DNA from 2 places in the Pseudomonas sp. JL3 genome. Region 2 is predicted to be linked to the other one. Evidence: predicted binding sites of a transcription regulator. Region 2 holds the regulator's gene; the other holds the start of a gene.

Region 1 (3,206 bases), on a different contig from region 2:
CTGCAACGTTCCCACCAATTGGTGGTGAGCAAATTGCCCAAGCGCACGCAGGTCGGCTTGCTGCTTTAAAGTGCTTTAAAACAACGCAAACAGGTTAGCGCCCAGAAACAGCTGGTCGATCCAGAACACCTGGTGCATCAACACGATGAGCCAGAACACCAACTGAAACGAGACTTTGCGGGTCTTGTGCCGAAACGCTTGCTGAGCCAGCAAGGCCCCCGGCCAACCGCCCGCCAACTCCACCGCGTGCAAGACGTTCTCCGGCGTACGCCAACTGTCGGCGCGGGCCTTGTGCTTGTCGCTCCAGTACAGGAAAAACGCCAGCACGCTGACGATGCCGTAGGCCGCCAGTGGAATCACCGACACCCCGCGCAGCCACAGCGACACCGAGCCAAACAACGGCACTGCGCACAGCACAGCGAATGCCAGCAATTTCAGCCGCAGGTTCTGAATGGCGCCCCCGGACTTGCGTCCGGGGTTGTTGTTGCGCGCACTGGAATCGTTCATGGCTTGACCGCTGTCCAGTCGACCCAGCCGAATTGCCAAGTGGCCAGGATCACCAGGCCGAACACAATGCGATACCAGGCGAATGTCGCGTAGCTGTGGCTGGCAATGAACAGCAGCAAGCCGCGGACAGCGATCATCGCAAAGATAAACGCGGTGACGAAGCCAATGGCGAACACCGGGAAATCAGCCGGAACAAACAGGTCGCGGTATTTGTAGCCCGAGTACACCGCCGCGCCGACCATGGTTGGCATGGCGAGGAAGAACGAGAATTCGGTAGCCGTCTTGCGCGACAACCCGAACAGCAGACCGCCAATGATCGTCGAGCCGGAACGCGAGGTCCCGGGGATCATCGCCAGACACTGGGCGAAGCCGACTTTCAGGGCGTCTTTCCAGGTGATGTCATCGACGCTTTCAGCATGCACTTCATGCTGACGACGTTCGGCCCACAACATGACGACCCCGCCCACGACCAATGCGGTGGCCACGGTAATCGGGTTGAACAGATACTCGTGAATCAAGTCGGCGAAAATCACCCCCAATACCACAGCCGGCAGGAAGGCGATCAACAGGTTTGCGGTAAAGCGTCGGGCACTGGGCTGCGTCGGCAAGCCGATGACCACGTCGAAGATCTTGCGGCGAAACTGCCAGACCACCGCCAGGATCGCCCCGAGCTGAATGATGATGTTGAAGGCCATGGCCCGCTCGCCCCCAAAGTTGAGCAAGTCCGCCACGATGATCTGGTGCCCGGTACTGGAAATGGGCAAGAATTCCGTCAACCCTTCTACAACGCCTAAAATCAATGCCTGAAAGGCCGTCCAAAGATCCATCAATCCCCCAAGAAGCAATACCCCCAGGCATGCTCCGTTAATAATTTATAAGCGTTAACTGCGATCAACCTTAGCTGAATCCCCGCGCGCACAAGATTCACGCAAAACCGTAAAAATTGCGTGAAAAAAGACTTGGGCTCAGGTTTTTCCGTGCGGGGCCGAAATCCTATCAGACACGCCTCATTTACGCTGCCGCGTAATAGGACCTGAGTCGGATAGGCCCGATCGGCAAAGTGTGGTTGGATGCTGGCGATCGTTTATTACAAAAACAAGAAACCGGAGTAACAGCGTTATGAACAGCTTGCGCAGTGTGTCGATCAGCCGACGCTTGTGGCTCATCTTGATCGTGGCCGTGGTGATGCTATTGACGTTGGGCGTGTTGATGCTCAAGCAGATTCACGACGATCTCTATCAAGCCAAGGGCCAGAAGACCCAGCACGTGGTGCAGACCGCCAGTGGCATCCTCACCTACTATCACAGCCTGGAAACCGCCGGCACCCTCACCCGCGACGCCGCGCAAAAACAGGCGCTGAACGCTGTGCGCGGTTTGCGCTACGACCAGAACGACTATTTCTGGATCAACGATCTGACGCCGGTCATGATCATGCACCCGACCAATCCGAAACTTGATGGCCAGAATCTCTCGACGATCCGCGACCCCGACGGTTTCGCGCTGTTCAACGAGATGGTCGCCATCGCCAAGGCCAAGGGTGCCGGCATGGTCGATTACCGCTGGCCGAAACCGGGCGCCAGCGCGCCGGTGGAAAAAACCTCCTATGTGAAACTGTTCGAGCCCTGGGGTTGGGTGATCGGTTCTGGCGTGTACATCGACGACATGCAGGCCGAATTTTATGCGCAGGTCTGGAAGGCCTCTTTCGTGGGCCTAGTGATTGCCCTGATCATGGCGTTGCTGGTGATCATGATTGCCCGCAGCATCGTGCGCCCACTCCAGGAAACCGTGAACGCCATGGCCAACATTGCCAGCGGTGAAAGCGACCTGACCCGTAGCCTCGATACCCACGGCCAGGACGAAGTGACGCAATTGGCCCGGCACTTCAACGCCTTTACCACCAAACTGCGCCTGGTGATCAGTCAGCTGCAAGCCTCCGCCAGCGCGCTGGGCCAGTCATCCAGCGAACTGGGCAACGATGCCGCGCAAGCTCAGCAACGCAGCCAGCAGCAATCGCAGCAGATGGAATTGGTGGCAACCGCGATCAACGAAGTGACCTACGGCGTGCAGGATGTGGCCAAAAACGCCGAGCACGCGGCCAGCGAAATGCGCGATGCCGAGTCTCAAGCGCAACAGGGCCAGGTCAATATCGACGGCAGCTTGCAGCAGATCGACAAGCTCTCTTCGACCATCGATCAGGCCGTGGAAGTGATTCGTACGCTGGCCGATGAAAGCACGCAAATCGGCAGCGTTCTGGAAGTGATTCGCTCCATCGCCGAGCAAACCAACCTGCTGGCCCTCAACGCCGCTATCGAAGCCGCCCGGGCCGGCGAGCAAGGTCGCGGGTTTGCGGTGGTTGCCGATGAAGTGCGCCTGCTGGCCCAGCGCACTCAGAAGTCGACGGCGGAAATCCAGTCGATGATCGAACGCCTGCAAAGCCATTCCGAAGCGGCGGTGAAGGTGATTGGCGACAGCAGCCGTGCCTCGCAACTGACCATCGAGCAGGCCGGCCTGGCGGGCGCCAGCCTGAATGCCATCGGCCAGGCTTTGCGCAACCTCAACGGGTTGAACGCTTCAATTGCCAGTGCGACCTTGCAACAAGCCCACGTGGTGGAAGACATCAACCAGAACGTCACCCAGGCAGCCGGGTTGTCCCACAGCACAGCACTGGCGGCCGAACAGTCGAGCGTGGCCAGCGTTCA
Region 2 (3,206 bases):
GACCAATTGGGTCACGCGCTTGATCACCTGACCGGTGAGGTCCTGGTAATCCTGGGCCAGCAGAATGTCGTTGAGGTTGCTCGACACGATGCGGTTGTCTTCGCTGCTGCGTGTCAGGAAACCGTCGACCCGCCGAGCCAGTTCGCGGAACTCTTCAGCCCCGACTTCGCGACGCATGAACCGTCCCCAATCCGTGCTCAGCGCCTGAGCTTCGTCGCTCAGGCTGTTGATCAGTGGCGTGGCATTTTCCACCAGGTCCATGGTGCGGTTGGCCGCGGCCTCGGTCAGCTTGACCACATAACCCAGGCGCTCGGTGGCATCCGTGATCTGAGACACTTCCTCGGCTTGCGGCATGTGCGGGTCAATCTGGAAATTGACGATCGCGCTATGCAGCTCGCGGGTGAGCTTGCCCACTTCCTGGTACAGGCCGCGGTCACGGGTCTGGTTGAGCTCATGGATCAGTTGCACAGCGTCGCCGAACCTGCCTTTTTCAAGGCTTTCGACCAGTTCGACCGCGTGTTTTTTCAGGGTCGACTCAAAATCGCCCTGTGAAGATTCGTTATGCTCCATAGCTCCCCCGTGGCGCAGTACATCAACCGATGCGTTCGAAAATCTTCTCGATTTTTTCTTTCAACGCCTGGGCTGTGAAGGGTTTGACCACATAGCCGTTAACACCGGCCTGGGCCGCTTCGATGATTTGCTCGCGCTTGGCTTCAGCGGTCACCATCAGCACCGGCAGGTGCTTGAGCTTTTCATCGGCGCGCACGTGACGCAGCAGGTCGATACCGGTCATGCCAGGCATGTTCCAGTCCGTTACCAGAAAGTCGATGCTCCCGCTGTTGAGCACCGGAATGGCAGTGGTGCCATCGTCAGCCTCGACCGTGTTGGTGAACCCAAGGTCACGCAACAGGTTTTTTATGATCCGCCGCATCGTTGAGAAGTCATCAACGATGAGGATTTTCATGTTCTTGTCCAATTCGACCTCCAAGCAGTCTTAAACGCGCCCAGCACCTGGACGCGCCATTTCAATCAATCCGGCAAAGCACTCAATGACTGTCTGGAGCACAACAGATCGAGACCGGCGCAGTTCAACACCACACCCGCTCCATTCGCAGTGTCCCCACACTGCCTTCAGCGCGCTCGCCACTCCCCCAAACGCCCCCGCAAACGGGCCGCGCACTGGCTGTGTAACTGGCTGACCCGCGATTCGCTGACCCCCAGGACCTCACCGATTTCCTTGAGATTCAACTCTTCGTCGTAGTACAGCGCCAACACCAGTCGCTCACGCTCCGGCAAATTGGCAATCGCGTCCGCCAGCGCCGCCTGGAAGCGTTCATCTTCCAGATCGCGTGACGGCTCGAGATGAGCACTGGCGCCATCCTCGTGCAGCCCTTCGTGTTCGCCGTCCTGCAACAGATCGTCGAAACTGAATAACCGGCTGCCCAGGGTGTCGTTCAAAATTCCGTAATAATCGTCGAGACTCAATTGGAGTTCGGCCGCAACTTCGTGATCTTTAGCGTCACGACCGGTTTTAGCTTCAATCGAGCGAATTGCGTCGCTGACCATGCGGGTATTGCGGTGAACCGAACGTGGTGCCCAGTCCCCCTTGCGCACTTCATCGAGCATCGCGCCGCGGATTCGAATGCCCGCGTACGTCTCGAAACTCGCGCCTTTGCTGGCGTCGTATTTGGTTGATACTTCCAGCAGGCCGATCATCCCGGCCTGGATCAAGTCTTCGACCTGGACACTGGCAGGCAAACGCGCCAGCAAGTGGTAGGCAATGCGTTTGACCAGTGGCGCGTAACGCTCGATCAGCTCGTACTGCGCGTCACGTGCCGACTTCTTGTAGAGGTTGTAGCCACTGGCTGTCATAGGACGGGTCCTGCGGTCTGTTGCACGAGGCGCTCGACGAAAAATTCCAGATGACCACGCGGGTTGGCCGGCAGCGGCCAGGTATCGACCTTCTGCGCAATGGCCTTGAACGCCAGGGCGCACTTGGAACGCGGGAAGGCTTCGTAGACGGCACGCTGCTTCTGCACGGCCTTGCGCACGCTTTCGTCGTAAGGCACCGCACCGACGTATTGCAAGGCGACGTCGAGGAAACGATCCGTGACCTTGGTCAACTTGGCGAACAGGTTGCGGCCTTCCTGCGGGCTCTGCGCCATGTTGGCCAGGACGCGGAAACGATTCATGCCGTAGTCGCGGTTAAGCAGTTTGATCAGCGCGTAGGCGTCAGTGATGGAGGTCGGCTCGTCGCACACCACCAGCAAGACTTCTTGCGCTGCGCGGACGAAACTGACTACCGAGTCACCAATGCCCGCAGCGGTGTCGATCACCAATACGTCAAGGTTGTCGCCGATGTCGCTGAAGGCCTGGATCAGGCCGGCATGCTGGGCCGGGCTCAGATGAACCATGCTCTGGGTGCCGGACGCAGCCGGGACGATGCGGATCCCGCCAGGCCCCTGCAACAGCACGTCGCGCAGCTCACAGCGGCCTTCGATCACGTCGGCCAGGGTACGTTTGGGTGTCAGCCCCAGCAGGACGTCGACGTTCGCCAGCCCCAGATCGGCATCCAGCAGCATGACGCGCCGGCCGAGCTCAGCTAGAGCCAGGGACAAGTTCACTGACACGTTAGTCTTCCCGACGCCACCTTTGCCGCCGGTCACCGCGATCACCTGTACGGGATGCATGCTGCCCATGTTATTTCTTTACCTTGTCTTACTTAGACGGAGGCCACATTACTGGCTGCGCGTTCACCAACTGAACAATGCATGGCAGACCATCGATGTAGGTACAAAAACTGTTCATTAATACCTCAGCCAACCCGCTTGGTCGGACTGTGGTAAATATCAGCGAACATATCAGCCATGGCTTCTTCGCTGGGTTCTTCCTGCATTTGCACGCTAACGGCGCGGCTGACCAACTGATGACGACGCGGCAGATGCAAATCATCCGGAATCCGCGGGCCATCGGTCAGGTAAGCCACCGGCAATTCATGACTAATGGCCAGGCTCAACACCTCACCCAAGCTTGCCGTTTCATCCAGTTTAGTCAGGATGCAGCCAGCGAGGCCGCAGCGCTTGTAACTGTGATAAGCAGCGGTTAGAACCTGTTTTTGACTGGTGGTTGCCAAGACCAGATAATTTTTTGATTTGATGCCCCGTCCGGCCAGGCTTTCGAGCTGCATGCGCAGTGCCGGATCGCTG

Evidence for each region. Region 2 encodes FliA, which starts transcription of late flagellar genes. Its sites were predicted from a motif close to CTAAAGTTTNNNNNNNNNNNGCCGNTAA; they were not measured.
Region 1: MMG91_RS00860 (methyl-accepting chemotaxis protein) is a predicted target of FliA. The motif match lies at 1,472-1,499, and genes of this name have one in related genera.

What each region holds. Positions count from the first base shown of each region.
Region 1 covers NZ_JAKWJK010000001.1:207,933-211,138, forward strand. Annotated here, with positions in the region: gene MMG91_RS00845 (MmcQ/YjbR family DNA-binding protein) at 1-69, shown strand, start outside; gene MMG91_RS00850 (DUF1294 domain-containing protein) at 76-507, opposite strand; gene MMG91_RS00855 (undecaprenyl-diphosphate phosphatase) at 504-1,334, opposite strand; gene MMG91_RS00860 (methyl-accepting chemotaxis protein) at 1,627-3,206, shown strand, end outside.
Region 2 covers NZ_JAKWJK010000010.1:140,502-143,707, reverse strand. Annotated here, with positions in the region: gene MMG91_RS18110 (protein phosphatase CheZ) at 1-570, opposite strand, end outside; gene MMG91_RS18105 (chemotaxis response regulator CheY) at 593-964, opposite strand; gene fliA (RNA polymerase sigma factor FliA) at 1,132-1,872, opposite strand; gene fleN (flagellar synthesis regulator FleN) at 1,869-2,699, opposite strand; gene flhF (flagellar biosynthesis protein FlhF) at 2,816-3,206, opposite strand, start outside.